Regions from separate parts of the Bacillus sp. M13(2017) genome, predicted to be linked through region 3. Evidence: predicted binding sites of a transcription regulator. Region 3 holds the regulator's gene; each other region holds the start of a gene.
The links. The regulator Rex, encoded in region 3, represses fermentation and respiration genes when NADH is low (regulators of the CRP and FNR family bind a similar motif). The targets are predictions, from matches to a motif close to TTGTGAAATATTTCACAA.

Region 1 (11,150 bases), on a different contig from region 3:
CTTCCATGTAACGTTCACGAGATTAAATCATTTCGTTTGGGTAATGGAGGCAACTAAGCAATAGAAAGAGGGATTAGATTGAGAATTGCTGTAATTGGAGCAATGGAAGAAGAAGTACGTATTTTACGTGACAAATTAGAACAAGCAGAGACAGAAACGGTTGCAGGTTGTGAATTTACGAAAGGGCTATTAGCAGGGCATGAAGTAATCTTGTTAAAGTCTGGTATTGGTAAAGTAAATGCAGCGATGTCAACGACAATTTTATTAGAAAAATATAAGCCTGAAAAAGTAATTAATACTGGTTCAGCAGGTGGATTCCATCACTCTCTAAACGTTGGTGATGTAGTTATTTCCACTGAAGTTCGTCACCATGACGTAGATGTAACAGCATTTAACTATGAATATGGTCAAGTACCAGGAATGCCGCCTGGATTTAAAGCTGATGAGGCGTTAGTTGCATTAGCTGAGAAATGTATGCAGGCTGAAGAAAATATTCAAGTTGTAAAAGGTATGATTGCAACAGGTGATTCATTTATGAGTGATCCGAACCGCGTTGCAGCCATCCGTGATAAATTTGAAAATCTTTATGCGGTAGAAATGGAAGCAGCAGCTGTTGCACAAGTATGCCACCAATATGAAATTCCGTTTGTTATCATTCGCGCACTTTCTGATATTGCTGGTAAAGAATCAAATGTTTCATTTGATCAGTTTTTAGATCAAGCAGCTCTTCATTCTACAAACTTTATCGTAAAAGTGTTAGAAGAGTTAAAGTAATGTAACAAAAAGGCAACTGTCTCATATAAAGAAAATACATACAGTTGCCTTTTCTTTATTGGCAAACAAGGGGGAGAACACGATGAATGTATATCGTGGAGTTCATGAGTTAATTGGTCATACACCAATTGTAGAAATTACTCGTTTTCCACTTCCGAAAGGGGTCCGTTTATTTGCAAAGCTTGAATTTTATAACCCAGGCGGAAGCGTTAAGGATCGTTTAGGAAGAGAATTAATCGAAGATGCGCTAGAAAAAGGGCTTGTTACCCAAGGTGGAACAATTATTGAACCCACTGCTGGGAATACTGGTATTGGACTGGCACTTGCAGCATTAGAATATGATTTACGTGTTATCGTTTGTGTACCAGAGAAATTTAGTATTGAAAAACAAGAATTAATGAAAGCGCTAGGTGCAACGGTCGTGCACACACCGACTGAGCAAGGAATGACCGGTGCAATTGCAAAAGCAAAAGAGTTAGTAAATGAAATACCGAATTCATACTCTCCAAGTCAATTTGCAAATGAGGCAAATCCTCGTGCATATTTTAAAACATTAGGACCTGAATTGTGGGACGCATTGAATGGAGAGATTAACATATTTGTTGCTGGAGCAGGAACTGGCGGTACGTTTATGGGGACTGCATCTTATTTGAAAGAAAAAAATATAGATATTAAAACAGTTATCGTAGAGCCAGAAGGATCTATTTTAAATGGTGGTAAGGCTGGTTCACATGAGACCGAAGGAATTGGACTGGAATTTATCCCGCCATTTTTGAAGACATCTTATTTTGATGAAATTCATACGATTTCTGATCGAGATGCATTTTTACGAGTGAAAGAATTAGCGCAAAAAGAAGGACTTCTCGTTGGGAGCTCTTCAGGAGCAGCATTTCATGCGAGCTTACTGGAGGCAGAGAAGGCACCACCAGGTACAAATATTGTAACCATTTTTCCTGATAGCAGTGAGCGCTATTTAAGTAAAGACATATACAAAGGATGGGAATAAAAAATGAGAGCAAAGACAAAGTTAATTCATGGTATTCGCATAGGAGAACCTTCAACTGGATCTGTAAACGTACCGATTTATCAAACAAGTACGTACAAACAAGAAGCAGTTGGTAAGCATCAAGGATATGAATATTCACGTACAGGTAACCCAACACGTGCAGCTTTAGAAGAAATGATTGCTGTATTAGAAAACGGGCATGCTGGATTTGCATTTGGTTCAGGAATGGCTGCTATTACAGCGACAATTATGTTGTTCTCAAAAGGTGACCACGTTATTTTAACAGATGATGTTTATGGTGGAACATACCGCGTTATTACGAAAGTATTAAACCGTTTCGGTATTGAGCATACATTTGTAGATACAACAAACTTAGAGGAAGTTGAAGAAGCAATTCGTCCAAATACGAAAGCAATTTATGTGGAAACACCAACGAACCCACTACTAAAAATTACTGATATTAAGAAAATATCTACTCTTGCTAAAGAGAAAGACCTATTAACAATTATTGATAACACATTCATGACGCCATATTGGCAGTCGCCGATTTCTTTAGGAGCAGATATTGTGCTTCATAGTGCAACGAAATATTTAGGAGGTCATAGTGACGTAGTTGCAGGTTTAGTAGTTGTAAATAGCCCACAACTAGCAGAAGATCTTCATTTTGTACAAAACTCAACAGGAGGTATTCTTGGGCCACAAGATAGCTTCTTACTACTTCGCGGTTTAAAAACATTAGGAATTCGTATGGAAGAACATGAAACGAATTCACGTGCTATTGCTGAGTTCTTAAATAATCATCCAAAAGTAAATAAAGTATATTACCCAGGTCTTGAATCACATCAAAATCACGAATTAGCAACAGAACAAGCAAACGGATTTGGTGCTATTATCTCATTTGATGTAGATAGTGAAGAAACATTAAATAAAGTACTTGAGAAACTACAATACTTTACACTTGCTGAAAGCTTAGGAGCGGTAGAAAGTTTAATTTCTATTCCATCTCAAATGACACATGCATCAATCCCAGCGGATCGCCGCAAAGAATTAGGAATTACAGATACATTAATTCGTATTTCTGTCGGTATTGAAGATGGTGAAGATTTAATTGAAGATTTAGCACAAGCGCTAGCATAATACAAAATGCACTGCTAATATTAGCAGTGTATTTTGTATTATGTTATTTTGTGAAACATTTCACAAAATAGACATACACAAACGAAATGATTTCGTGTATATTGAATTCAGGAAATGTTACTCACAAATAAACTTGTGAAATATTTCACAAACAATGAAATTCATGTAGGAAAGCATCTCTATTTTTTTGTGTTAATTGGGACTTATTTTGACCTACAGGGACATATAAGGACCGTAATAGTAGAATAGGAGGAAATTCACATGGTAGTCAAAGAGAAAGTTGTAAATGAAATGCAGGAAGTAAAAAAGATGATTGATACGCTAGTAAATAATGGTCAACAAGCTTTACAAGCATTAGAAAGTTTTACACAAGAAGAAATTGACAACATTGTTCATGAAATGGCATTAGCAGGTGTTGATCAACATATGCCGCTAGCAAAATTGGCAGTTGAAGAAACTGGCCGTGGTGTATATGAAGACAAATGCATTAAAAATATTTTTGCCACTGAATATATTTGGCATAGTATAAAGCAAGATAAAACGGTAGGGATTATTCACGAAGATCCTCATGAAGAAATAATAGAAATCGCGGAACCTGTCGGTGTAGTAGCTGGAGTAACACCAGTAACGAATCCAACGTCGACAACAATGTTTAAAGCGTTAATTGCGATAAAAACAAGAAATCCAATTATTTTCGCATTTCATCCTTCCGCACAAAAATGTTCTGTGGCAGCAGCGAAAACCGTATATGATGCAGCGATGAAAGCTGGTGCCCCAAAACACTGTATTCAATGGATTGAAAGACCGTCTGTTGAAGCGACGAAACAATTGATGAACCATGATGGTGTAGCACTCGTTCTAGCAACTGGAGGCGCTGGTATGGTGAAATCAGCTTACTCTACTGGAAAACCAGCGTTAGGCGTTGGTCCTGGTAATGTACCGTGTTATATAGAAAAATCAGCACATGTAAAACGAGCTGTTAATGATTTAATTTTATCAAAAACATTTGATAACGGTATGATTTGTGCATCGGAACAAGCAATCATTGTCGATAAAGAAATTTATGATGATGTTAAAACAGAAATGATTGAAAACAGTTGTTACTTTGTAACAGAAGAAGAAAGAAAAAAATTAGAAAAGCTCGTTATAAATGAAAATACATGTGCAGTAAATAGTGATATTGTAGGGAAATCAGCACAGTATATTGCCGATTTAGTTGGGATCACTGTTCCTGGACATACAAAAATGCTTGTAGCTGAAATTCAAGGTATCGGAGCAGCATATCCGTTATCCCGTGAGAAACTGAGCCCAGTATTAGCTTGTGTGAAGGCAAATTCATTAGAAGAAGGATTTACATATTGCGAAGAAATGTTGAACCTCGGTGGTTTAGGACATTCAGCAGTTATCCATTCTACAAATAAAGATGTGCAAAAGCAATTTGGGTTACGTATGAAAGCTTGCCGTCTCATTGTAAATGCACCTTCATCACAAGGTGGAATAGGGGATATATATAATGGATTTATGCCATCACTTACACTTGGTTGTGGTTCATACGGAAAGAATTCAGTTTCCCAAAATGTAACAGCGACTCATTTATTAAATATAAAAAGGCTGGCAAATAGAAAAAAGAATATGCAGTGGTTCAAACTGCCACCAAAAATTTATTTTGAAAAACATGCTACAGCTTATTTAGCAAATATGCCTAACATTTCACGTGCATTTATTGTAACGGACCCCGGAATGGTTGAACATGGCTATGTCGATACAGTCGCGCACTATTTAAACAAGAATGCAAATGATGTGAAAGTTGAAGTTTTCTTTGAGGTCGAAACAGATCCATCAGATGAAACTGTTTTCAAAGGTGCGGAAATGATGAAAAGCTTTAAGCCAGATGTAATTATCGCACTTGGTGGTGGTTCAGCTATGGATGCAGCAAAAGGAATGTGGTTATTCTATGAGCATCCAGAAACGACATTCTATGGTATTAAACAGAAATTTTTAGATATAAGAAAACGTACATGTAAATATCCGGAATTAGGAAATAAGGCGCAGTTTGTTGCGATTCCAACGACATCAGGAACGGGATCAGAAGTGACACCATTTGCGGTTATTACAGATAAGAAAAATAATATAAAGTATCCGCTCGCAGATTATGAATTAACACCAGATATAGCAATTGTTGATCCACAATTTGTAATGACAGTACCACCACATGTAACAGCAGATACTGGTATGGATGTTTTAACACATGCAATTGAGGCGTATGTGTCTGTTATGGCAAATGACTATACAGATGGATTAGCATTAAAAGCTATTGATCTCGTATTCAAATATTTACCGAGAGCATATAAAGATGGAAATGATGAAGAAGCAAGAGAAAAAATGCATAACGCTTCTGCAATTGCAGGGATGGCATTTGCAAATGCTTTCCTCGGTATTAATCACAGCTTAGCACATAAGATTGGACCAGAATTCCATATTCCGCACGGACGCGCAAATGCCATTCTAATGCCGCACGTAGTCCGCTATAATGCTATTAAGCCAAGAAAACACGCATTGTTCCCAAAATATGAGCACTTTGTGGCAGATGAAAGATATGCACATATAGCGAGAATGCTCGGGCTTCCAGCAAGTTCGGTAGCAGAAGGGGTGGAATCACTCGTCCAAGCAATTATTGAGCTTGGAAAAAGCTTAAATATTAATATGAGTATTGCGGGACAAGGAGTCGATAAAGAGCAATTTGAAGAGGTTGTTGGAGTATTAGCAGAAAGAGCTTTTGAAGATCAATGTACAACTGCTAATCCAAAGTTACCGCTTATTTCAGAGCTGAAAGAAATTTATATGGAAGCATATAAAGGTGAATAATGATAAAAAAAGAGCCGCAGTAAAAGCGGCTCTTTTTTTATTGGAAAACATCTCCCAGAATGGCTGTATTTACTGGTCTTTCAGTTTCATAGAATATGATACAGTGAAATGGAGGAGTGAGAATATAATGAAAGAATTAAAAGGAAAAATAGAAGATTATACTCGGTTTGGACAAATGCTTCTCGCTGTAAGTACATTGTTAATGGTTGGCTTATTGATTCCGAGTGGAGCAAAAGAGACAATCCAATTTTTTGTTATGATGGGGAGCATCGTTATATTTTTAAGCTTATCGTTCTTTTTCTTTCAGCGTGTGAAAGTGATGCGTGACCAGCTAGAGGAAAATGAATGTGAATAATATTGTTAACTAGAGCGCAGCGAAAAGAAAAAATCTTTTTGTTGCGCTTTTTGTTTTTTGTAGGAAAATATATGCGTTTCGTGTTGACAATGATAATCCTTATCAATTAAAGTAGAATAGTGGTTAATGATTATCATTATCAATTAGAGGTGAAGAAATGAAAAAATCTATTACGCTATTTACAGCGATTTTATCTATTTTTTTCTTGTTAATAGGTTGCAGTGCCAAAGGGGACGGAAAAGCGTCTGCAACCAAAACAGAAAAAGGAAAAAAGAAAATCGAAATTACCGACCTATCAGGAAGAAAGGTAACATTCGATAAAGTGCCAGAAAGTTTTGCAACATTAAGTATGGGAGACATGGATATTATTCATGCTTTAGGTGGAAACATAGTAGGTCGCCCAGATACGAAATTAACTCTTCCAGAGGAGTTAAAGAAAGCACAAGTAATTGGGAATGCACATCAACCGAACTTTGAGCAAATTGCTAGTTTAAAGCCCGATGTACTTGTTGCTAACAATGGATTCCAAAAGAATGTGCCAACGGTTGAAAGACAAGGAACGCAAGTTATCATTTCTTCTGCGAATTCTGTACAAGATATTCAAAAGAATATTGAATTATATGGAACGGTAATGAAGAAAGAAGATAAAGCAAAAGCAATTAATCAAAAAATGAATGATCAAATAAAGAAATATGAGAAAAAGAGCGATGTGAAAGCATTGCTAGTGTATGGCGCACCAGGTACTTATTTAGCGGCATTACCAACATCTTTATCAGGTGATATTTTAGAAAAAACAGGCGGGAAAAATATTGCTTCTGATTTTCCAGAAACGAAAGAATATCCGCAATATGCACAGCTAAGTATAGAACGTATTATTGAGGCGAATCCAGATGTGATTTATTTAATTACACACGGAGATCCAAAAAGTGTGAAAAAAGCATTCGAAGGCGAAATGATGAAAAATGAAGCGTGGAAAAATTTAGCGGCAGTAAAACAAAACCGCGTAGTTATTTTGCCACCTGATTTATTTGGATCTAATCCTGGTACAAAAGTTACAGAAGCAATGGACTTTATGTATAAAAGTATACAAGATGTAAGGAAATGATACGTATGGAAAGTAGTGAAGTAGTAAGAGAAAAGGAACATCCTTTTGCGAAAAAAAGATGGATAATAGCATTCACTTTAGTTGTATTAACAATCCTAGTTCTCTTTTACGGTCTTTTCGCAGGAAGTTTATCCTTTTCTGTACGAGATATTTTAACAGGTATACAAGAGGAAGGTTCGACAGTTCATCGAATTGTATGGGATCTTCGCATACCGAGAGTGCTTATTGGGTTTATAGTAGGAACATGTTTAGCTGCATCTGGTACACTGCTACAAGGGGTTATGAGAAACCCTCTTGCAGATCCTGGTATTATCGGAGTTTCATCTGGAGCAGGCCTTGTAGCAATTGTCATCATGATTTTATTCCCACAGCATCTAGCTTTTTTACCACTAGGGGCGTTTTTAGGAGCTTTCATAACAGCGATGGTTATTTATGCTTTATCATGGCAAAAAGGGGCACCACCTTCAAGAATCGTCTTAGTAGGGGTGTCGATCAATGCATTAATTGGTGCAGCAACGTCAGCATTAATGTTATTACATAGTGACAAAGTACAATCGGTGTTACCGTGGCTAGCGGGCGGTATTGGTGGTGTAAGTTGGGCACATTTAAACATGATTATTTATTATGCAATATTCGCCATTATATTAGCTTTCTTTGGTATTAAGCATATTCGAGTGTTAATGCTTGGAGATGAAATGGCAAAGTTATTAGGACATAATGTGGAAAAAAGTCGGTTTTATTTAATCGTAGTAAGTACATTATTAGCTGGAATTGCAGTAAGTGTGTCTGGTCTTATTGGATTTGTCGGTCTTGTCGTACCACATATGCTACGTTTATTAGTTGGAAATGATTATAGATATTTGCTACCTTTATCATGCCTTGGCGGCGGGGTATTACTTGTTTTTGCGGATGCAATAGCTCGAAGTTGGTTTGACCCAATCGAATTGCCTGTTGGTATTTTACTGTCCTTCTTAGGTGGTCCGTTCTTCTTATATTTAATTCATAGAGGAGGAAAACAAAGTGATTTCCGTTAACAAAGTGTTTTACGCACACTCTGAAAGATTTCAAATGCAAAATATGAATGTACATATTAAGGCTGGAGAAATCGTTAGTTTAATTGGTCCGAATGGATCGGGAAAATCTACTTTGCTTCGTTTAATAGCAAGGCTACTGAAACAAAGCGAAGGGGACATCATTTTAGATGGGAAAAATATTCATATGATGAAGAGTGCTGATGTAGCGAAGCAATTAGCAATGTTACCACAAATGCATGATCATCAATTAGATTTAACAGTGAAAGAACTAATTGAGTTCGGAAGAGGTCCACATAAATCATGGAGTAGCCGCTTAAATAAAGAAGATGAAGAAATTGTTGATTGGGCATTGTCTGTTACAAATCTTGAAGGGTATGAATATCGTCTTTTACATTCTTTATCAGGAGGGGAACGGCAACGTGCTTGGATTGCGATGACGCTAGCGCAACGTACAAATGTCTTATTATTGGATGAACCAACAACCTTTTTAGATATCGTTCACCAGTTGGAAGTAATGGAACTTGTGAAACGATTAAATGAGGAGTTTGGAATGACAATTATAATGGTTTTACATGACATTAACCAAGCTGCTCAATATAGCGATCGTTTACTTGTATTAAAGCGAGGAAAAATTCAGTATGATGGTATACCAGAAGAAGTACTATGCCACGAAATGTTTCAACATGTATTTGGCATAGATGTAGATATTTTTCAGGGAAGTGACAAGCCTTTTTTTACACCGAAACGAATTTTTAAAAGGGGAGAAGAGCGATGCAAACAGAAGAGCGTATTACCACTGAATTAGTAAGAGAATTTGTTATGGCAGCTCACGGGGATTTAGAGAAAGTACAAGAGCTATTGGTTGAATCACCAAGCTTACTTCACGCCTCTTATAATTGGGGTGGATCAGATTGGGAAAGTGCGTTAGGCGCATCGGCACATGTAGGTCGTAAAGATATTGCTCTTTATTTACTAGAAAAGGGTGCTCGTATGGATATTTTCGCGGCAGCTATGCTTGGGGAATTAGAAGTCGTACAAGCTATTTTAGTAGCTCAACCAGAAGCATTACGTGCATCTGGTCCTCATGGTATTTCTCTTCTTCAGCATGCACGAATGGGTGGAGAGAAAGCTAAGCGTGTATATGATTATTTAGCAATACTATCTTAATGAACGAAGGAAGTTCTTATGTGCGGTAAACTTTTCACTTGAAACAATTGGAAAGTTTACCGCCCGTTAGAACGGGATAAGTATCTAGTATATTTGAAAATCCTACACCCCCCTCAATTGTAGTTTTCTTTATGCTAGTTATGATATGGATGCAGTAGACAATATTTGTCTACTGCTTTTTTTGTTTCTATAAGATTGAATATTCTGCGTTATGTAGTTGATTCATTTATAATAAATGGTAACATTTATTGTGCATACAAAATATGATCGTGAAATTAAGAAGAAATTAGTAGAAAGGAGTGAAGGAATGTTTCATACAGACCGTTTACAAATTCGTAAATATACAATGGATGATTTACAGTTCTACGCTTCACTATGGGGAAACGAAAAAGTAATGCGCTATATTGGAAATGGGACGTTAAAAACATATATGCAATGTAAAAAAAGTTTGGAGGAGTGGGTAATTCCTAGCTATAAAAATGGCCTCGGTTTATTTGTATTAATTGAAAAGGAAACGAGGATACGGATTGGTCATGCAGGATTAGTAAAGCAGCAGATAGATGGAAAAGAGGAAATTGAAATTGGTTATTGGTTATTACCTCAGTATTGGGGAAAAGGCTATGCGAAAGAAGCAGCGGCAGCATTTCGAGACTATGGCTTCCAAGCGTTACGAATGAATAAATTAATTTCTCTTATTAATCCGGACCACCCCGCCTCAATCTTTGTTGCTAGAAAAACGGGGCTTAGTTATGAGAAAACAACTTCATTTCATGGGATGGATGTTCTCGTTTATTCCATTAGGCGCATTGGATGAAAAAAGGTTAATTTCATTTTTTGAAGAATGGTATATAAAAATAAAGGGGGGATTACATGTACATTTATCATAATGGACTTATTATTCGTGAGGGAACGAATGGTGTACCTGCATATGCAATTAAGACTTTATTCGAAGATGCCGGTTGGAGCAATGATAATATCCCTTCTTGGCAAATTGAAAAATTCACGATAGCATTTGAAAATTCAACATGGGCATTCACAATTTGGGATGAAGAAGAGATGGTTGCGATGGTTAGAGTCATTTCTGATGGAATCATGGTCGCGAACATAGTAAATTTAGTTGTGAAATGTGAATATAGAGGGAAGGGATTAGGTAAGAAACTTGTCGCTCTTTGTTTGCAAAAGCTACCACATGGTGACTGGTTTGCACATACTTCTGCGAACAATTTTGATTTTTATAGAAGCTGTGGATTTGAAGTTAGAGAGCTATCGAGAAATGGAACATGTGCGTATTATGGATATCAAGTCGCGAGAAGAGATGGTCACCGATAAATGAATGAAAAGTAAAAAGTTTAGCGAGGTAATTTTGAGGCTATTGATAATAGAGAATGGATTGAGGCTCATTTTATGATAAAATAAAAGAAAATTCTGTTTATTGTTAGGGGGATAAAAATGAGCATAAAAGTTGGGGATGTATTTAAATATGAAAGAAGATTTACTGAGGAAGAGGTTTTTGAATTTGCAAATATTACCGGAGATAAAGGCAGACACCATGTGGAATATGATGAAAATGGAAGATTAATGGTCCATGGTTTATTGACTGCTAGCATTGGAACGAAAGTAGGCGAAGAATTACATTACATAGCAAGAGAATTAGTAAGTGAGTTTATTAGACCAGTTTTCACAGGAGATACAATCACTTGTGAATTA
Region 2 (11,150 bases), on a different contig from region 3:
TAAATGAATCTACTGTATCAATCAGTGCCTCATGACGAATATCACGCCCGTGTACATTTACACTTAATGAACCGCCAACAGTAAAAATATTTTGAGACTGCATGACCTGTACCGCAAGGCCATAAGGATTTATTTTCTTCTGAATATCATTCCAGGTGACACCACTTTGCACTGTAATCCGCTTCTTCTCTGGATCAAATTCTAATATTTTATTATATCCTTTCATATCGAGCATCGTGCCATTCGGATAATATGTCTGTCCTCCTTGGCTATGTTGCATGCCTGCAATGGAAATTTTCTCTCCTGAAACTTTTGCATCTCGCACTAATTTTATTAACGAGTGCTCTTCCGTAGCACTTTCAACACGTTTTATTTTTGTCGGAAGCAATTTACCTACATCACTCATAATAGGATGATCAATTTGTTTTTTATACGTATGTACAGACGTTGCAAGCAAAACCGTATATGCGACAATGACCACTGCTATCTTTCTTTTTTTCAAAGGACACTCTCCTTATTAGCAACAAAAAGAGATACCCGTTCTTTCAGGTACCTCTCTTGACAGTGATTACTTTGCTGCTGGCAATTGTATTGGATCAAATTTATCATACGATGTAAACTTTGCATCCGTAATAATGTGCGCTTTATCCTCACCATTGCTACTCATAACCATATCTATCTTTGCTGATTCATATTTAAATTCTTTTGTAATAATATATTCCCCATCTATTTCTTCTATCTTTGCATTTTGGCCTTGTAGCATTTGTTTCTGCTTTTCATCCATACTAGCTAGCATACTCTCTGTCTCTTGCCCTTTTAATGCAAACTTCAGCTTATAATTATCTCCACTTTTCTCCATCTTCACTTTATTTAAAATTTCCGATGGAATCTCTAAATTATCTACCATTCCTTGAGTCGCGTTCATTCCGTTAGCATTCAATTGTTCCTCTGGTACAGACATAATTTCACCCGTATTAGGATTTTTTAACTGACCAGCAATTTTGCCACCCACATCATAAACAACAACCTCTGTACCAGAAACATTCATTTCAGAACGAGAATTTTTTTTCTTCGGCTCTAGTTGCATTTTAGCCTTTATTACATTCATCTCTGTTCCTTCAGCCTTTATTCCCACATCATATGTCATCGTTACATTTTCTTCGTTTTTAAAAGCTTCATTCGCTTTATTAAAAACATCCTTCGCTGTTAATTCCTTTTCTTTCTGCACAACTTCTTTTTTCGGTTCATCAGTCTTTTTAGTTTTCTCATTACTACACCCTACTCCTAGACCGACTGCAAGTACTAAGCTTGAAATTAAAATAAATTTTTTCATAACATCCCCTCCTCCCCAAAAATAATATCATCTCTTTTCCTATGAAATCCATATAATTCTTAATATTCCTCTTTAAATTTATTTTCTATATAGCAACATGTTTGAGAAAAACTTTAAATATGTTGTAAATAATAACAACTCATTTCAGGAGGTCATTATGAAAGCTATTATTTGCACAAAGTATGGACCACCTAATGTTCTCCAGCTTCAAAATGTAGAAAAGCCTAAACCTAAAAAAAATGAAGTATTAGTTAAAATTCACGCAACAAGTGTATCGACTGGAGATTGTAGAATACGTGGCTTTAATAGCCCCCCCTTATTTTGGATTCCTATGTGGATCATATTAGGTTTCAGAAAACCGAGAAAACCTATACTTGGCGTAGAGTTATCCGGTGAAATCGAAGACATTGGAACAGATGTAACACAATTTAAAAAGGGAGATCAAGTTTTTGCATTAACAGAACTAAACCTTGGTGGTTATGCGGAATACACATGCGTGCATGAAAGTGGATTAATAGCATTAAAACCTACCAATGTGACATATGAAGAAGCTGCCGTTATTCCTTTTGGCGGAACTTCAGCATTACACTTCCTTAGAAAAGGACAGATAAAAAAAGGGCAACGAGTACTTATATACGGCGCCTCTGGGTCAGTAGGGACAGCTGCCATACAACTTGCTAAATACTTCGGGGCGACTGTCACAGCCATTTGTAGTAGTTCGAATTTCGATTTAGTAACAACATTAGGGGCAGACAACGTAATTGATTATATGAAAGAAGATTTTACTAAGCAGGGCGAGCACTACGATATTATATTTGATGCAGTTGGAAAATATAAAAAGTCTCTTTGTACAGATGCATTAATGCCTAATGGAAAATATGTATCTGTGAACGGAATGATGGCAAAGGTCAGTAAAGAAGATATGAACCTGCTAAAACAACTAGCTGAAACAGAAAAGCTAAAACCTGTTATTGATAGAACTTACCGATTAGAAGAAATTGCTGAAGCACATATATATGTAGAAAAAGGACATAAAAAGGGAAACGTTTCGATTACCTTAAAATAAAATATATTCTGAAAATATTATTGACAATTCTTTTTGTACGATTTACTATTAGTACCATATTCAAAACTACATACACATACTCTTATCAAGAGTGGCGGAGGGACTGGCCCGATGATGCCCGGCAACCGAGCTTATGACGTATAAGCTAAGGTGCTAATTCCTGCAAAACGATTTTTCGTTTTGGAAGATAAGAGAGGAATCTATTTCGTCTATTCGGCACCTCTCTTATTTTTGGGAGGTGCTTTTTATTTTGGAACGTATATGAAGGAGGATTTATAGATGAAAAAGGTATTATTAAGCATTGTAAGCGGAGCAGTATTGTTATTAGGCGCATGTAGCGTGAGTTCAAATAAAGAGGTAAAAGCATTAGACGAGAAAAAGATTACTGTCGGTGTAACAGGTGGACCACATGAACAAATTTTTGAAAAGGTAAAAGAAGTTGCAGCAAAAGATGGTCTCGAAATTGATATAAAAGTATTTAATGATTATGTAGCGCCAAACGTATCATTAGATGAAAAAAGCCTTGATGTAAATAGCTACCAAACGAAATCTTATTTAGATGTATTTAAAGCTGAACGCAATATGAAATTAACTGAAGTATTTTCAACAGTAACATTCCCTATGGGCGTATATTCTAAAGATGTAAAAGATGTAAAAGATTTAAAAGAGGGCGACGCAATTGCTGTACCAAATGACCCAACAAATGAACTTCGAGCTTTAAAATTATTTGAAAAAGCAGGGGTTTTAAAAGTTGATCCAAAGGCTACAGAAAAAGCGACTGCAAAAGATGTAATTGAAAATCCAAAAAAATTAAAGATTGTCGAATTAGAGGCATCTCAATTACCAACGCAACTAAGTGAAGTGAAAGCAGCTGCAATTAACACAAACTTTGCATTAGGTGCAAAATTAAGTCCAGCGAAAGATTCTATTTTCCGCGAAGGAAAAGATTCACCATATGTGAACTGGGTTGTTGTTCGTACTGAAAATAAAGATGATGCCGTTGTAAATAAATTAAAGAAAGCTTATCAATCTAAAGAAGTAAAAGAGTTTATCGAGAAAAAATTTGATGGTTCAGTTTTACCATCTTGGTAGGAGCTGACGATAATGATTGAATTACAAAACATATCCAAAGTATTTACAACAAAAAAAGGGAATGTTGAGGCTCTTAAGTCTACTTCCCTTAAAGTAGAAAAAGGCGAGGTATTTGGAATCATTGGGTATAGTGGCGCTGGTAAAAGTACATTGATTCGATGTGTAAATTTATTAGAAAAACCAACGACAGGAAATATCATTGTAAACGAACAAGACTTAACAACGTTATCGACAAAAGAACTAGCAAAAGCGAGACAAAAAATCGGAATGATCTTTCAAGGATTCAATTTACTTAAAACTGTTACCGTTTATGAAAATATCGCATTACCGTTACGGCTTGCTGGCATTCCAAAAGCAGAAATTGAAAAAAGAGTAGAAAAGTATTTACGCATTGTCGATCTTTTTAATCGAAAAGATGCGTATCCAAGCGAACTTTCTGGTGGTCAAAAACAGCGTGTTGCAATTGCTCGTGCGCTATCACATGAACCTGAAGTGTTATTAAGTGATGAAGCAACGAGCGCATTAGATCCAGAAACAACCGATTCTATCCTTGATTTGCTATTAAAGATTAACGAAGAAATCGGAATTACGATTTTACTCATTACACATGAAATGAATGTCATCCAGCGTATATGTGACCGCGTTGCTGTTATGGAACATGGATCTGTAGTCGAAAGTGGAACTGTAAAAGATATTTTCACAAACCCACAACATGTAACAACGAAGAAATTTGTAAATAGCGCATTTGCAGCGAAAATTCCAGAAGAGGTACAGAAAGAACTACAACGTACTGGAGAAATTGTAACACTTTCATTTATTGGCACTACTTCAGGGGAACCTGCCTTAGCCGTTGCCACAAAACGTTTCCAAGTGTATCCGAATATTTTATCCGGTAATATTACGCAGTTAAAACATGAAGCATATGGGAAACTAGTCGTTCATATGCAAGGGGAACAAAATGAAATCCACCGTGCTTTATCATTTTTACAAGAGCAAGGAATCATCGTAGAAGGAGGTAGAACAGATTATGGGAAACAAGTCCTTTTTGGATGAATGGGGTAAAGTCATATGGGAAGCCACAATCCAAACCTTTCAAATGACATCTATTTCATTACTCATCTCGATCCTTATTGCACTGCCACTTGGCGTCACACTTGTTTTAACGAGACCTGGTGGGCAGCGTGAAAATAAAATCATCTATCCTATTCTTAATACGGTTATTAATGTTATTCGCTCTCTTCCATTTATCATTCTATTATTCTTTATCTTGCCTTTTACAAAGTTTCTAATGGGAACATCCATTGGCGTGCAAGGTGTTATCGTACCGCTTGTCGTCTTCACAGCCCCTTATATCGCACGTTTAATGGAGACAGCTTTACTAGAAGTCGATCGCGGTGTCATTGAAGCCTACCAAGCGATGGGAGTCTCTACTATAAAAATCATTTGGCACGTCATGGTGAAAGAAGCTCGTCCCTCCCTTGTACTTGGATTAACAATTGCAACAATTGGCTTAATTGGCGCAACAGCAATGGCTGGCCTTGTAGGTGCTGGCGGATTAGGGGATTTAGCATACCGCTTCGGACATTTACGCTACGAGCCTGAAGTAATGTATGCAACGGTCTTTATTTTAATTATCCTCGTTCAAGGATTACAATCTTTAGGGAATGGTGTTGCACGAAGACTGAAGAAAGATTAAAAAAGAAGGTATCTCACCAAGGTGAGATACCTTCTTTTTATCTTTTAAATCCACCTTCTGAATGAATAACTTGCCCAGTAATCCACTCAGCTTCTTCACTTACTAAAAATTTAATGAGTCTAGCTGCATCCCTTGGCTCACCAATTCTGCCAAAAGGAAACATCGGCTTTAACCCTTGTTTTATCTCTTCAGTCATCCATCCTGTATCGGTTGGTCCTGGATTAATTGCATTCACTGTTATTCCTAAATGAGCTACCTCTGCTGACAACGTACTAGTAAGAGCATCAATAGCTCCCTTCGTTGTCGCATAAGCTAGTTCTCCTGCCATAGGACCTTGAAATTGCCCCGAAGTCATATTCACAATTCTACCACCAGATTTCTTATCAAATCCCCGGGAAAATTGACTACTGAGCAATGTAGTCGCACGAATATTCACCATATAATGCCTATCCAATTCTTCAGCAGTCAAATTAAAGAAATCATTATTCGTAGAATACGCTGCATTATTAATTAATATATGAGGGTATCCAATTTGTTCAGTAACTCTATTTATAAGCTCTCTCGGTGCATCATTCTGAGTTAAATCTAACTCCATACTCGATACTCTAACACCTTTTTGTAATAGCTCTTCTTCTAATTGTATTTGTTCATTTTCATCAATGCCCCAAGGCATCTCTTTATCGTAAGCTGTCCAATACGTAAAAAATATATCGTATCCTGATTCAGCTAATTCTTTACAAATCGCTGCGCCTATACCATCTAGACGACTTACCCCTGTAATAACTGCTACCTTATTTTTTAATTGGTTTATCATATACTCCTCCAAATTTAAAGGACGCATATTTTATATAAGAGATATAAACCTTCCCACAAAAAAGACAGATACATAAAATAGGTATCTATCCTTACAAAAAGGATATACAAGCCAAATATGCATTCCTTGAATGATTTACAGATAACTAAATAAACCCTCGCTTATGAGAGAAAAATTCATCTATCTAGTAGTTTCTAATCATTACAAGTTCATCCACATATTGAGTCGTTGTCTCCTCTCCATATATCTCTATTCTTAGTTTACCAAAACAGATAAAATGTTACAAAAAATAAAACAATTACTCACAGCCTATCCTTGTTCACATTATATCCATTGTGATTTTTTTCACAATGGATATATAATAAACTTGTAAATACAATATTGGAGGGATTTCAATGGTTATCAATTTTTTAAGAACTGATAAACGTGCTACTTTCATATTATTACTTTTACGGCTTTACATAGGATATACATGGCTCGCTGCTGGGATAGGCAAAGTCTTCGGACAATCTTTTGACGCAAGTGGCTTTCTAAAGGGTGCTATTGCTCAAGCATCTGGTGACCACCCTGCAGTACAAAGTTGGTGGGCAGATTTTCTTCAACATTTTGTCCTTCCAAACGCAGACCTATTTAGCTTTTTAGTTCAATGGGGAGAAATTTTAGTAGGTCTAGGTTTAATTTTAGGCGGACTAACAAAAACAGCTGCATTTTTCGGAATCATAATGAATCTTTCATTTTTATTAAGTGGAACTGTTAGTGTAAACCCAAACCTGCTTATTTTGACTATGTTCATTTTAGTTGCAGGGCAGAACGCTGGACGTATTGGATTAGATGGCTCTGTTTTCCCTAAACTTTTCCGTAAAAACAACCACGGAACATATAAATTAAGTAAAACTGCGTAGTAACAGTTTACTTTTAAAATATAAATAAGAAAAAGAGCCTGAATATAGGCTCTTTTTCTTATTTATCCTAATTTAAACTTTTAACGAGCCACGAAAACCTCTGGCAGCATAGTAAGAGTCTGCTCCATTGTGGTACACGAAAACATGTCCAAAACGATAATCGCAAAATAGAGCACCACCGAGTTCTCTAATATCTGAAGGTGTTTGTACCCAACTTGATGATTTCATGTCAAAATCGCCAAGTTGTTGCAATTCCCGATATTGTTCTTCCGTTAATAGTTCAATGCCCATAGCATTGGCAACATCAATAACGTTATTTTCTGGTTTATGTTTTTTTCTTGATTCTAACGCTTCAAGATCATAACAAAGACTTCTGCGACCTTTAGGACTCTCCTTTGAACAATCATAGAAAGTATATTCGTCCTTTTCTTCATCATAACCGACAACATCCGGCTCACCGCCAGTTACTTCCATTTCGTTAAGTGACCATAATTTTTCAGCATTACCTTCTATCTTCGCTTCAACTTTAGCCCATTCAAGACCTTCATGGCGGTTCATGTTTTTCTCAAAACGAACTTGCAATACTTTCAATAACTCTTCACGTTTTTCTACTAGTAAGTCATTTTTATTCCCTGTCATATTAGTCCTCCCTAATGTATGTACTGATAGTAGTTTAAGTATATATTTTATAATAAATCATCTCAATATGAAGACCGTTTCAACCTTATGTCTTGTACAAACACCCATTACAAAGTCCTAAAACCCTCCATACTCTCTCCAAGAATATAGTGTGAAAACCACATCAAGTTCTGCTTCATAATAGCTACATGAACTCCTGGTTGGTCAGAACTATATGCCATTCCTTTAAATATAATTAATTCTGTATCAACTTCCATATCCATTAATCCTTGATATAGATCATATGCATTTGTAATTGGAATTCTTGCATCCTTTTCCCCATGTTGAATTAAGGTAGGCGTACAAGCTGATTTAATATACGTCATAGGTGATGTCTTCGTATATATCTCTGGATCATTCCATGGAGTATTTCCTAAATACATTCTAATAAAGTAAGGTATATCTGTATTTACATAATGGGTACTCCAGTTAGTGATTCCACCGCCAACTGAAATAGCTTTAAATCGACTACTAAATGTAGAACAGAAAGCTGATACATATCCACCGTTGCTCCATCCCATAACTCCTACCCTATCCTTGTCTACCATCCCTTTTTCTACTAGTTCATCCACTCCAGATATAACATCATCGTAGTCAGCAATCCCCTGTTTTCTATAGTTAGCTTTTAAAAATTCATTACCATAACCTGAACTTCCTCTGTAATTTGGTTCTAAAACGATAAAGCCTTTTTCAATAAACTGTTCAATCGGATATTTCTCATTGAAGCAGTCTGAAAATATCGGAAAAGATGCCCAAGCCGGACCGCCGTGAATTACTACTAATAAAGGATATTTTTTATTAGTGTCAAACTCTACTGGCGTTGATAAAACACCTTCTATTTCAAGATCATCGCTACTTTTCCATGAGATGATTTCCCTGTTACTTCTAAGTTTCCCTTTGAAAAAGCTATTTTCATTCGTTATTTTTTTATCGTCTAAATAGATTTCAAAGGTTTCATTTGTTATTGCCTTATTGTAGGATATATGTTTGCCATCCTTTGTTATAGAAGCATCCATTATAAAGCCATCTACTTTTTCGCTTAATATTTCCACAGTGCCATCTTCGGCTAGCAATCCAATAAGATAATTCGTTTTATTCTGCCACCTAATTAAAACCCCTTTAGCTGTCCACTGTAATGGCATAACCGTACTATCAAAATCTGTTAAAAGTTGAATTAGCTCTCCGGTATTTATATCATATATCTCTAACGTACTATCTTGTATATGGTTTCTATAGTAATCCTTCTCTCTTATGCTTGCTGTGTAACATATTTTACTGCCGTCAGGAGAAAAGCAAACACTCCCTCCCAACAACTTATTCACATTCAGCTTTTGTAGCTCTCCAGCTTTAATATGGAGTATGTATAGATCTCCATTTATATAATCTTCCATATTTGAGCTTGGTGTCGCCATAAATACAACCTTTTTACCATCATTTGAAATATCAAATTCATGGATATGAAAATCCTTACCATCCGTTAATTGATAAACAACTCTGTTCTCGTGTTCATCTGTATCACTTTGTATCACCTTTTCTATTTCAATGTAATATAAACAATTATTCTGGTGTTCCTTACCTATATGTTGAAAATCTCCATATAGGTCCTTACGTTTCTTTATCTCCTCACATTCTTTTGACTGCGTAACATAATAAAGACCCTTGCCAGTAGGACCCCATTTGAATGTACTGACTCCTTCTTTCTCATCAGTAATTTGAACCTCTCTATAACCATCTAGTGACTTAACAAATATCTGATTTTTCCCATCACCAACTAGACTAAGATATGCGATACACCTAGCATCTGGAGACCATAATGGGTGTGTACTATCTATATCCCCATTTGATAATGGGTAACTCTGCTTCTTATCTTTTTCATATATCCATACATGATTCCTATATGTATTTTCTTTCCAATCAGCCGTCTTCTTAACAAATGCTACGTTTTTACCATCATCACTTATGTTTGTACTTGATAAGGTTGGTAATGAAATAATCTCTTCTATACTTAAATATGTTTTTTCATTCACTTTAATCAATATACCCCCTTGAAATGTCCATAAATCTCTCGTCTCTTTTTGTCGTAATAAAGGAAATTGTTCACGAATACTTAAAATGATAATCGAAAATTCAGATAAATAAAAGTGAATTCGATAAAGTAAAACTTTAATCTATAGGGTTCTATCCGCTTACCAATTCTAGATGTTCTTTTTCGACACAAAAACACCCCTTTTAGATACAAATTTGTAAGTTTATTTTAAAGCTATAACTATATGTTGGTTTGGAATAAAATTTGATAAAAATGAAGTCACAAATCTTTATTTAACAACAAAAAAATCCATTTTGAAAAAACGATTGATCAAAATAGAATTACTCTTTTTAACTAAGTATGAGATTTTTATAAAAAAATTTTAATCAAAACTCACTTAGAATCTTTACTTGAAGGAATAAAGCTTCGCATCTTTTTTATGAACATCGTTAAACTAAGATAAACTTTGACTGCATCTGTAATTAATTGTAAAATATTACACATAGAAAGGTATTATAAAATAAATATAGAAGGGGTATGTTTTTTAGTTTTAAAGGGGCTAAAGCACATCTATTTTATGTTTTTAGAGGGAGAATTGAAAAATCATATGAAGAATTTCAAAAAGAGTACAGGTAAAATTTTACTAGTATCCGGATTAGTAGTTTCTATGTCAGCTTGTAGTGTAACTAGTTTATTTGGAGAAAAAGAAAAAACAAATGCTGAATCTGGTAAACAAGAAAGTAAAGAAACTACGACAGAAGGAACAAGTTCAACTAAGTCAGAAAGTAAATCATCTGAAACAAAGGAAAAATCAACTAACTCGAAAGAAGAAAGTAAAGATGTTAAGATGATTATGGTTTTACCTGAGGATTACCCACAACTTATGGTAGACATTGAAGAAGACTTATTAAGACGTCTAGATTACTATGATGCTTCTGTAAGGGATAATAAAAAGGGAAGTAAGTCAAATGAAGAGGTACGAGATAGTATTAAAGACTTAGATAAAGTATTTAATAAAATAGAGCGTATAGATGCACCAGGAAAATACAAGGAAGACCATAAGGAAATTGTAAAAGCTGTTCAAAAGTTAAAAGAGTCTTTCAAAGAAGTATCGAAGTTATTTGATTACTCTAAAACACTTAAAGATACGGATGATGCAATCATAGATAAAGCAAACAATAAATTAGATGAAGCAAAACGCATTTGGAAACCTGTATTTGATAAGTTAAAAGCGGAAGCTAAGGGTGGTTCAACAACTACTTCTACAACAAGTGGTACTAGTTCTTCTAACTCACCGAGTTTATCTAGTGGTAATACAGTTAAAACATACAGTACCCAAGATAAAACTGGTATATTCAAAGGAAAAATTGATACACCAGACGAGGATTCCGCTAAGTTTAAGAATGTACAGAACAACTATAAAGACGGTACAGAGCTTGTAGGTAATTGGGGTATTGATTACGGAGACGGAGTCAAAACTACGTTAGTCCTAAAAGCAGATAAGACATTTGAAACATATGCAAATGGTTCTTATCCAAATAAA
Region 3 (11,150 bases):
GTTGCAATCGCATCTGCAAATAACGCTTTTCCTGCACGTGGTAATTTATTGTTCTTCATTAATCCTGCTTGATTCGCAACCGCTACAAGCGTACCTGCTGTATCAAAGAAATCTATAAAGAAGAACGTTATAATAACAATCCCCATTTGAACTGTGAAAATATCGCCGAAGTGCGTTAACGCCACGCCGAACGTTGGTTCTAGACTCGGTATTGCTCCCACCACAGCTTTCGGAGTATCAATTAATCCTGTTGCAACTCCTAAGATCGCTGTAAGAATCATACCGTAAAATACTGCACCATTAACTTTCTTAATCATGAAGATGATCGTAGTAACAACCCCGAAGATTGCTAGTAACGTTGTGCCCTTTGTTAAGTCCCCCAACCCAACAAGAACCGCATCGTTTTTCACGATAATTCCGGCATTTTGGAATCCAAGGAAAGCAATGAATAATCCAATACCTGCTGCTACTGCAAACTTTAACTCCGATGGAATTGCATTAATGATTTTTTCACGAATACCTGAAGCAGTAAGAATAATAAAGATAATACCTGACATTAATGTTCCAGCAATGGCCGTTTGCCACGGAATACCCATCGTTAACACTGCTGTATAAGCAAAGAACGCGTTAATTCCCATACCCGGCGCTAAAGCAATTGGATACTTCGCGAAAATACCCATAATTAACGAACCGATCGCTGCCGCTAATGCCGTAGCAACGAATACTGCACCTGGATCCATCCCTGTACCTGCTGGTAACCCTTTAACATTTCCAAGCGACAGCGTAGCAGGATTGACAAATAGTACGTAAGCCATAGATAGAAATGTCGTTAACCCTGCTATGAACTCAGTCTTATAATTCGTACCGAGCTCATCAAACTGAAAATAGCGTTTCATCTTACGTTTCCCCCGTTATATGATTACTCGCCGCATTTCTCCTAGCCCTCTTTTATCCCGAGAAATAAAAAAGGCTTCCATTGCATTTATACATGGAAGCGTTCTATAAACAAAGACAAGTTTCCCCTCATCTTTATACAAACGCCTCGTAGTCAAGCCATTTACGGTAGCTAGGTAGAAACTTTCGGGCCATATCCCCGATATTATACGACGGCTATAATATTCACTTTTCGTTTGAATTACATAATCATATTAACTCGACGAAGTAGTTTTGTCAATTTAAAAACGAACATTTTTATAAAATTTCATAGTTTCGTTCGTATTAATACCAAAATAAAAAAGATCCATCTATGCATAAGCAATAGATGGACCTTTTTATAAATACTATTCCCACTCAATCGTTGCTGGTGGCTTACTCGTTACATCATACACGATACGGTTAACGTGTTTTACTTCGTTTACGATACGTACAGAGATTTTCTCTAATACGTCCCAAGGGATACGTGCCCAGTCAGCTGTCATACCGTCGATAGATGTTACCGCACGGATACCTACTGTGTAATCGTAAGTACGCTCGTCACCCATAACACCTACGCTACGCATACCAGGAAGCGCAGTGAAGTATTGCCAGATTTCACGGTCTAAGCCCGCTTTAATAATTTCTTCACGTAAAATCGCATCAGATTCACGAACGATTTCTAATTTCTCTTCTGTGATTTCACCTAATACACGAATACCAAGACCCGGTCCTGGGAATGGTTGACGCCATACGATTTCATCAGGAATTCCTAGTTCAGACCCTAATACACGTACTTCGTCTTTAAATAACGTGTTTAAAGGCTCGATTAATTTGAACTGCATGTCTTCTGGAAGTCCACCAACGTTATGGTGAGATTTAATTGTTTGTGCAGTTGCTGTACCACTCTCAACGATATCTGTGTAAAGTGTACCTTGCGCTAAGAAGTCCATACCTTGTAATTTAGACGCTTCATCATCAAATACGTAAATGAATTCGTTACCGATGATTTTACGTTTTTGTTCTGGATCTTCTACACCTTTTAACTTGTCCATAAAGCGGTCTTTTGCATCCACTTTAATAACGTTCATATGGAAGCCTTCGCTAAATGTTTTCATAACGCCTTCCGCTTCGCCTTTACGAAGTAAACCGTGATCAACGAAAATACATGTTAATTGGTCACCAATTGCTTTATGAATTAACACTGCTACAACAGAAGAGTCTACACCGCCGCTAAGTGCGCATAGTACTTTTTTGTCTCCAACCGTTTCACGGATTTTCTCTAATTCTACTTCGATAAAGTTCTCCATGTTCCATCCTTCAGAACAACCACAAGCACCGAATACGAAGTTTTTAATTAAATCGTTACCGTGCTCAGAGTGACGTACTTCTGGGTGGAATTGTACACCGTATAAGTTTTTGTCTTCATTGCTCATACCAGCAATTGGGCAAGATTCACTTGTTGCGTCTACTACGAATCCTTCAGGTAAACCAGTTACTAAGTCACCATGGCTCATCCATACAACTTGCTCTTCTGGAAGGTTCGCATATAATTTTGATTCGTTCTCTACTTTAAGAACAGCTTTTCCGTACTCGCGGTGATTTGCACGCTCTACTTTACCACCGAAGTGTTGCGTCATAAGCTGCATACCGTAACAAATACCGAAGATTGGTAAACCTAGTTCAAAGATTTTTTCATCACAATGTAATGCACCTTCACCGTATACACTATTTGGTCCACCAGAGAAAATAATCCCTTTTGGATTCATTGCTTTAATTTCTTCTGCAGTAATTGTATGTGGATGAAGTTCACTGTATACACCGAACTCACGAATTCGACGTGCTATTAACTGATTGTATTGACTTCCAAAATCTAAAACGATAATTGTATCGTGTTGTTTCTTCAAAATAATCACCCCAACGTTAGTTCTCGTATATAAATATTTTCACCAATTTGGCGAAAAGCATTACCAATATAATAAAAAAAGCCAGTCCTCCGCCTCTAGTCTCATAACAAAGAAAAGGCAGGGGTCTGGCTTTATAAAGAAAGATAGTCTCCGCTCTTTATAAATATAAGACACACTGCCTTCATAGTCAGGTTGTTTACGGTAACCCGGTAGAGACTCTCAAACCATATCATTGAGGATATATGAAGGATCGTTTTATATTATCTTCCTAGATTCTAACAATGAAGTATCAATATGGTCAAGAGAGAAAGCGACAAAATTCTACAGAAATTCATTTCCTTTTTTAAAAAACATAAAAAAACATCCATTTCTATATAGAAATGGATGTTTTTTAGGGCAAACGGAATTACATCATTCCGCCCATACCGCCCATGCCCATGCCGCCCATGTCAGGCATTGCTGGTGCATTTGGTTCTGGCTTGTCAGCTACTACAGCTTCAGTTGTTAAGAACATAGCTGCAACAGATGCTGCGTTTTGAAGTGCAGAGCGAGTTACTTTAGCTGGATCTACGATACCAGACTCAAGCATGTTAACCCATTCGCCAGTAGCTGCGTTGAAACCAACGCCTACTTTTTCGCCTTTTAGACGCTCTACAACTACAGATCCTTCTAGACCAGCGTTGATTGCGATTTGGCGAACTGGCTCTTCTAGTGCGCGAAGTACAATGTTGATACCTGTTGCTTCGTCGCCTTCAGCTACGATAGAAGCTACTTTTGTGTATACGTTCATAAGTGAAGTACCACCACCTGCAACGATACCTTCTTCTACTGCTGCACGAGTTGAGTTAAGTGCATCTTCAATGCGAAGTTTGCGTTCTTTCAACTCAGTTTCAGTTGCTGCACCTACTTTAATTACCGCTACGCCACCTGCAAGTTTTGCAAGACGCTCTTGTAATTTTTCACGATCGAATTCAGAAGTTGTTTCTTCTAATTGCGCACGGATTTGACCGATGCGAGCTTCGATTTGTTCTGTGCTTCCTACACCTTCAACTACAGTTGTATTTTCTTTCGTTACAACAACTTTACCAGCGCGTCCTAAAGATTCAACTGTAGCAGATTTTAAGTCACGGCCTAATTCTTCAGTGATTACTTCGCCACCTGTTAAGATTGCGATATCTTCTAGCATTGCTTTACGACGGTCACCAAATCCAGGAGCTTTAACAGCTACTACGTTGAATGTACCACGAAGTTTGTTCACTACTAATGTAGCTAAAGCTTCGCCTTCTACATCTTCAGCAATGATAAGAAGTGGTTTACCTTGTTGTACCACTTGCTCTAATACTGGTAAGATTTCTTGAATGTTAGAAATCTTTTTGTCAGTGATTAAGATGTATGGGTTATCAAGAACTGCTTCCATTTTGTCAGAATCAGTAATCATGTAAGGAGATGCATATCCACGATCAAATTGCATACCTTCTACTACGTCTAATTCTGTTGTGAATCCTTTAGACTCTTCTAAAGTAATAACGCCGTCGTTACCAACGCGCTCCATTGCTTCAGCGATTAATTGACCTACTTCTTCGTCAGCTGCAGAAATAGCAGCTACTTGTGCGATAGAAGATTTGCCTTCGATTGGTTTAGAAATCGTTTTTAATTCTTCAATTGCAGCAGTAACAGCTTTTTCGATACCTTTACGAAGACCCATTGGGTTCGCACCAGCTGTTACGTTTTTAAGACCTTCACGAATCATAGCTTGCGCTAATACAGTTGCAGTTGTTGTTCCGTCACCAGCTACATCGTTTGTTTTGCTAGCAACTTCTGCTACTAACTTCGCACCCATGTTTTCGAATGCATCTTCTAATTCGATTTCTTTTGCGATTGTTACACCATCATTTGTAATAAGTGGTGAACCAAATTTTTTCTCAAGTACAACGTTACGACCTTTTGGTCCAAGTGTTACTTTTACTGCGTTTGCAAGAGTGTCGACACCGCGAAGCATCGAACGACGTGCTTCTTCACTAAATTTAATATCTTTTGCCATAATAATTGACCCCCTTGGATTTTTTAAGATTTATATAATTAACCGATAACTGCTAAAATGTCACTTTCACGTAAAATCAAGTAGTCTGTACCTTCATATTTCACTTCAGTACCTGCATATTTTGAGAAGATGATAAGATCACCTGCTGCTACCTCTAAAGCAACACGCTCACCATTCTCAAGCACTCGACCAGTACCTACTGCAACAACTTTACCCTCTTGTGGTTTTTCTTTTGCAGTATCTGGTAATACAATACCACTTGCTGTTTTTTCTTCTGCTTGAACAAGCTCAATTACAACGCGATCACCTAATGGCTTTAGCATGAACAATAACCTCCTCATTTTGTTATGTAAATTTCTTTTATTAGCACTCAAGTCATCCGAGTGCTAACACACTTATAATAATAAATAATCTCAATTTCTTTTGCAAGTAAAAAAATCATAATTTTTTCGCAAATTACTATATAAACTTTCTATATAGAATACCGCCTTTACTATATGAATCGTTGTTTCCCCTACTCGTATGTTACAATATGAAAGACACCCTAAGTTGTTTTCGCTAAACGTACAACTTTTTCCTGTCTCCTACTTTAATTTCAAATAAAGATTTACAAAAAAATCATAATTCGAATGAAAGTTTATATCGTAGATAACATATTTACATGTTATCCTACCTTATCTCATACACTAGAGTTAGAAAGGATGGTTAAACCATTTGAAGAAACAATACTGGTGGATTATCGTTACATACATTTTAATGCAGTTATCTGGCGTTGTTGGATTACCACTTCTCCTAAAAACAGGACTCTATGATAATAGAGGATTTACCATTGAGGAAAAAGGACAAATCATAATGGGACACTGGGCAATTATTAGCTTCTTTGTTGCATTATGTATCATACTTTGGTTACTTAGAACAGATATTCGTGACAGGCATTTAGATGCAATGCGCTCTTCTGTCCCAGCTACTATTGGATGGATTTTCATCGGGTTCTTCTTAGCTTTCTTTTCACAAATAGTTGCCGGTATGATCGAGATGCAGCTACTAGGAATTAAGCAAGGTTCAGAAAATACAATGAAACTGATGGAAATTGCAAGAACGACACCTTGGTTCCTTATTGTCGTATCTATAATCGGACCTATCTTAGAAGAAATCGTATTTAGAAAAATTTTATTTGGTGCACTTTATAAGAAGTTTAACTTCTTTATTGCAGCTATCATTAGTTCGCTTGTATTCGCAGCAATTCATTTTGATTTTACTCACTTATTGGTATACACTGCTATGGGGCTCGTATTCGCCTTCTTATATGTGAAGACGAAACGTATTATCGTTCCGATTGCAGCTCATGTTGCGATGAATACATTAGTTGCTATTGGGCAAATTTTTATGAGCAATGAGCAAATTCAAGAAATGATTAAAGAAGCTGAAAAAATGCAAGGCTTTATCGGAGGATTTTTTGTATGAGAAACTCACCATTGTTCATGGCTGCACTATACTTCCTTCTTGGATGTATCTTTACACGCTTGGCCATTACGAACGTGACAGATACAATCTGGAATATGTGGACAATACTATTTGCAGTTATGGCAACAATTGATTTTAATTTGGCACTTCGCCTTATATTAGTTAAATTCACAAAGAAGAAACAATAATAAAACGCAGAGGTCGCTTCCTCTGCGTTTTATTGTGGATAGTTTTTCAAAAAGTAAACTAATGTTTGTAACTCTACAGCTAAGTCAATATGATGAATTCTAATATTCTCTGATACGTTTAATCGCGCTGGTGTGAAATTCAAAATACCGTGCACGCTCGTTTCAGCTAATCTATCTGCTACAGCTTGTGCTACTGTGGCTGGTACTGTTAATATTGCCACTTGTATATCATTTGATAATCTCTCTTCTAATTCATCTAAATGATATACAGGAATGCCCCCGATTTCTGTTCCAACTTTCTCTTCACTAACATCAAATGCCATTTCAATTTTTGTATTATTGTTTTTCGTGAAATTATAATGTAAGAAAGCGGTCCCTAAATTACCTACTCCAATAAGTGCTACACGTGTTATATCATCTTGATCAAGTGTTTCGCGGAAAAATGATAATAAATAATTTACGTTATATCCATATCCCTTTTTCCCTAACGCTCCAAAATACGAAAAATCTCTTCGTATTGTTGCGGAATCTACTTTTACTGCCTCACTCAATTCGGCCGATGAAACACGCTGCTTACCAGAAAGAGATAAGTTTTGGATAAATCGATAGTATAGAGGCAATCTTTTAGCAGTGGCTTGTGGAATCTTTTGCTGATCCATATGACCTCTCCTCTCTTCCTATCATTATTCATATACTTTAATCAAATACAGAAGTTTAGCACTCATTAAATTCCTTGTATAATAAAGAGAAGAAGTATTCTCTCTTTATTTTAAACTATACACTATTTTTAGTATGATTGAGAAATATAAACATGGCAAAGTTAAGAAATTATTTGAGGTGAAAACATTGATTTTATTACAAGTAAACGCGCTTTCGAAATTATACGGTGCAGAAACAATTCTGGCAAACATAAAATTGGAAGTACAAACAAAAGATCGTATCGCATTAGTTGGAAGGAATGGAGCAGGAAAATCTACATTATTAAAAATAATCGCTGGTGAATTATCTCATGATGGTGGCGAAATTATAAAACCAAAAGATGTCTCAATCGGATATTTAGCTCAAAATACTGGACTAGAAACGTCTTTAACAATTTGGGATGAAATGCTAACCGTCTTTACCCACTTACAGCAAATGGAGACAAAACTTCGAAGGCTTGAGCAAGAAATGGGAAAAGAAGAAAACTTTTCAAACGAAGCTACATATGAAAGATTGTTAGCTGAGTATGACCAATTGCAACTCAATTATAAAGATCAAGGTGGATATCAATATGAAGCGGATATTCGCTCCATTTTAAGCGGCCTTGGCTTCCCAGTTGAAACGCACCAGACGACGATTTCTACTTTAAGCGGCGGGCAAAAAACAAGATTAGCTCTCGGGAAATTATTATTAACAAAACCAGACTTACTTATTTTGGATGAGCCTACAAACCATTTAGACATCGAAACATTAACGTGGCTTGAGCAATATTTACAAGGTTATCCTGGCGCAATATTAATCGTTTCACATGACCGTTATTTCTTAGACAAACTCGTTACACAAGTATATGAAATTTCGAATAAAGAAAGCAGACGATTTGTTGGTAACTACAGTAAATATTTAGACTTAAAATCAGCATTATATGAGCAAGAAATGAAACGTTACGAAAAACAACAAGATGAAATCGCAAAACTTGAGGACTTCGTTCAAAAGAATATAGCTCGCGCTTCTACAACGAAACGGGCTCAAAGTCGCCGTAAACAACTAGACAGAATGGAATTATTAACAAGACCATTAGGGGATTCTAAGTCAGCATCATTCCACTTCGATATTGAAAAGCAAAGTGGAAATGATGTTTTACAAGTAAATGATGCAACCATCGGCTATGATGAGAACCCTATAATTGAACATGTAACTATGCGCTTAACTCGCGGAGATAGTGTTGCTTTAGTTGGTCCAAATGGAATTGGGAAATCCACATTATTAAAGTCTATTGTGAATAAGTTACCACTATTAAATGGTGATGTTTCTTTCGGATCAAATGTATCTGTTGGTTATTATGATCAAGAACAAGCAAACTTAACATCTTCTAAACGGGTTTTAAATGAACTATGGGATGAATATCCACTGCAACCTGAAAAAGAAATCCGTACTATACTCGGGAATTTTTTATTCACAGGAGATGATGTACTGAAACCAGTATCTTCCCTTAGTGGTGGACAAAAAGCTCGATTAGCTCTTGCAAAACTTATGATGCAAAAATCAAATTTATTAATTCTAGATGAGCCTACGAACCACCTTGATTTAAATAGTAAAGAAATTTTGGAGAATGCTTTAATTGATTACCCAGGGACTCTTCTATTCGTCTCACATGACCGCTACTTTATTAACCGTGTAACAACGACTGTGGTTGAGTTATCAACAGAAGGTGCACAGGAATATTTAGGGGATTACGATTACTACGTTGAAAAGAAAAATGAAATGATTGAACGTGCAGAACTTGAACAGCAAGAAAGTGACATTCCTGTTCAAAAGGTGGTTGCACAAGAGAAATTAAATTATTTAGAAGAAAAAGAGCGTAAAAAACTAGAGCGTCAACGCACTAGAAAAATTGAAGAGCTAGAACAAAGTATATTAGAATTAGAAGAAGAAATTGCTACGTTAGAAGATCAACTTTGCTTACCAGAAATATATGCAGATTATGAAAAAGCTAGTGAAATTACAACTAAAAAGCAAACGCTACAAGAACAACTTGAAACTTGTATGGCAGAATGGGAAGAGCTGCATGTATAAGCATATTTAAATAAAGAAGATGTCTCATAAGTCAGGATTTTTGACTATGCGACATCTTCTTTTCTTTTAATACAGAAACAATTTTTTGAGTATATCAATCGTAACTTAGAATATACTAACGATTTTTCAAATATATCTATCGTAACCCTATATATATTAACAATTTGAAACGAAATATCGATTTAACGACAAAGATTGACAATATTAGCATCTTCTATAATGGGGTGATGTTTCAAAATGTTTTTCGGGGATATCTTCTTGCCTTTTATTTCCCGAAAAAGAACAAATTCAAAGGTCTGACATCATCCTATTTATCCACAAGTTTATACACATATCCACCTTTATAAAATAAACCTTAAAATAACTTTTCCACATTATCCACAATCAACAAAAAAGTTATCAACATTTTATATACACAATAAAACCCATATTATCAACAGACAATATGGGTTTTATCCACAACCTGTGGTTAATTATGTGCATAACTATGCTTCAATATCTAATCCTGGATTTGCATTTAAGGCTAATGTTGCACGCTTACCTTGTTCATAAGCAATTGTCCCTGCCGCTGCAATCATCGCTGCATTATCTGTGCATAAAGATAGCGGCGGAATAATTAATTCAATGTTTTCTTTTTGTGCAAATTCCTCTTCTAATCGCGCACGAAGTCCTTTATTAGCAGCTACTCCACCAGCAAGAAGTAATTGCTTTACATTATAAGCTTCTGCTGCACGAGCTGCTTTCGTTACAAGTACATCTATTACACTTTCTTGGAAACTTGCCGCTAAATCTTCTGGCGCAATTTCTATACCGCGTTGTTTTGCATTATGCACAGTGTTGATAACTGCTGATTTCAATCCACTAAAGCTAAAATCATATGAATCCGGTTCTAGCCATGCACGAGGCAAATCAATTGTCGGTTCTCCTTCATGTGCAAGGCGATCAATATGAGGACCACCTGGATATGGCATAGATAACGTACGAGCTACTTTATCATATGCTTCTCCAGCTGCATCGTCTCGTGTTTCACCAATTACTTCAAATGAACCATGTTCTTTCATATAAACAAGTTCTGTATGCCCACCAGATACAACAAGTGATAATAACGGGAATTGAACTTCTTTTACTAAACGGTTCGCATAAATATGACCAGCAATATGATGAACACCGACTAACGGAATATCATGTGCAAACGCTACTGCCTTCGCTGCATTTACTCCAATTAGAAGTGCTCCTACTAAACCAGGACCTTCTGTTACAGCAATTGCATCAATATCATCAAATGTGATGTTTGCTTCCTTTAAAGCTTCTTCTAACACAACTGTAATTTCTTCTACATGATGACGGGATGCAATCTCTGGTACAACGCCGCCAAAACGTTTATGACTTTCAATTTGTGATGCAACGACATTCGCAATAATTTCCGTTCCATTTTTAACAACTGCTACTGCTGTTTCATCACAACTTGTTTCAATACCAAGTATAATCGTATTTTTTTCCATTATATATTCACCCACATTACGAGACCATCTTCCTGATTGTCTGCATAGTATCGTTTACGAATCCCACCATTTTGAAATCCGTATTTTCTGTATAACTGCTTTGCTACTTCATTTGATACACGTACTTCAAGTGTCATTGTTTTTACCCCTAGTTCTTTCGCTTCAGAAATAACTGCTTTCAATAGGGCATCTCCTAACTTTTGACCTCGGTATTCTGGCAAAATAGCTATATTTGTTATATGTGATTCATCAATAATTATCCACAATCCACAATACCCGATTACACGACCATCTTTTTCTAACACAATATAATGTGCATGTTCATTCATCGTTAATTCACGGTGAAAGGCATCTGCAGTCCAAG

Region 1: a site for Rex is predicted at 3,051-3,068, ahead of adhE (bifunctional acetaldehyde-CoA/alcohol dehydrogenase). Genes of this name have one in related genera too.
Region 2: a site for Rex is predicted at 6,335-6,352, ahead of CGQ22_RS29715 (DoxX family membrane protein). Genes of this name have one in related genera too.

Annotation. Positions count from the first base shown of each region.
Region 1 covers NZ_KZ268500.1:478,392-489,541, forward strand. The annotation lists gene CGQ22_RS02735 (class I SAM-dependent methyltransferase) at 1-64, shown strand, start outside; gene mtnN (5'-methylthioadenosine/S-adenosylhomocysteine nucleosidase) at 79-774, shown strand; gene CGQ22_RS02745 (O-acetylserine dependent cystathionine beta-synthase) at 857-1,780, shown strand; gene CGQ22_RS02750 (bifunctional cystathionine gamma-lyase/homocysteine desulfhydrase) at 1,784-2,917, shown strand; gene adhE (bifunctional acetaldehyde-CoA/alcohol dehydrogenase) at 3,179-5,782, shown strand; gene CGQ22_RS02760 (YrhC family protein) at 5,910-6,137, shown strand; gene CGQ22_RS02770 (ABC transporter substrate-binding protein) at 6,295-7,242, shown strand; gene CGQ22_RS02775 (FecCD family ABC transporter permease) at 7,248-8,276, shown strand; gene CGQ22_RS02780 (ABC transporter ATP-binding protein) at 8,263-9,081, shown strand; gene CGQ22_RS02785 (ankyrin repeat domain-containing protein) at 9,048-9,443, shown strand; gene CGQ22_RS02790 (GNAT family N-acetyltransferase) at 9,679-10,257, shown strand; gene CGQ22_RS02795 (GNAT family N-acetyltransferase) at 10,314-10,772, shown strand; gene CGQ22_RS02800 (hotdog family protein) at 10,893-11,150, shown strand, end outside.
Region 2 covers NZ_KZ268524.1:10,004-21,153, reverse strand. The annotation lists gene CGQ22_RS29750 (FAD-binding oxidoreductase) at 1-502, opposite strand, end outside; gene CGQ22_RS29745 (DUF6612 family protein) at 569-1,333, opposite strand; gene CGQ22_RS29740 (NAD(P)-dependent alcohol dehydrogenase) at 1,491-2,399, shown strand; SAM riboswitch class I at 2,479-2,593, shown strand; gene CGQ22_RS29735 (MetQ/NlpA family ABC transporter substrate-binding protein) at 2,679-3,491, shown strand; gene CGQ22_RS29730 (methionine ABC transporter ATP-binding protein) at 3,504-4,544, shown strand; gene CGQ22_RS29725 (methionine ABC transporter permease) at 4,519-5,187, shown strand; gene CGQ22_RS29720 (SDR family oxidoreductase) at 5,225-6,001, opposite strand; gene CGQ22_RS29715 (DoxX family membrane protein) at 6,397-6,903, shown strand; gene CGQ22_RS29710 (DUF4256 domain-containing protein) at 6,976-7,542, opposite strand; gene CGQ22_RS29705 (S9 family peptidase) at 7,650-9,614, opposite strand; gene CGQ22_RS29700 (DUF3994 domain-containing protein) at 10,203-11,150, shown strand, end outside.
Region 3 covers NZ_KZ268530.1:1,701-12,850, reverse strand. The annotation lists gene CGQ22_RS30675 (NCS2 family permease) at 1-896, opposite strand, end outside; purine riboswitch at 1,026-1,127, opposite strand; gene guaA (glutamine-hydrolyzing GMP synthase) at 1,281-2,819, opposite strand; purine riboswitch at 2,984-3,085, opposite strand; gene groL (chaperonin GroEL) at 3,226-4,860, opposite strand; gene groES (co-chaperone GroES) at 4,899-5,183, opposite strand; gene CGQ22_RS30655 (CPBP family intramembrane glutamic endopeptidase) at 5,575-6,324, shown strand; gene CGQ22_RS30650 (YdiK family protein) at 6,321-6,512, shown strand; gene CGQ22_RS30645 (redox-sensing transcriptional repressor Rex) at 6,542-7,171, opposite strand; gene CGQ22_RS30640 (ABC-F family ATP-binding cassette domain-containing protein) at 7,359-9,284, shown strand; gene tsaD (tRNA (adenosine(37)-N6)-threonylcarbamoyltransferase complex transferase subunit TsaD) at 9,770-10,786, opposite strand; gene rimI (ribosomal protein S18-alanine N-acetyltransferase) at 10,786-11,150, opposite strand, start outside.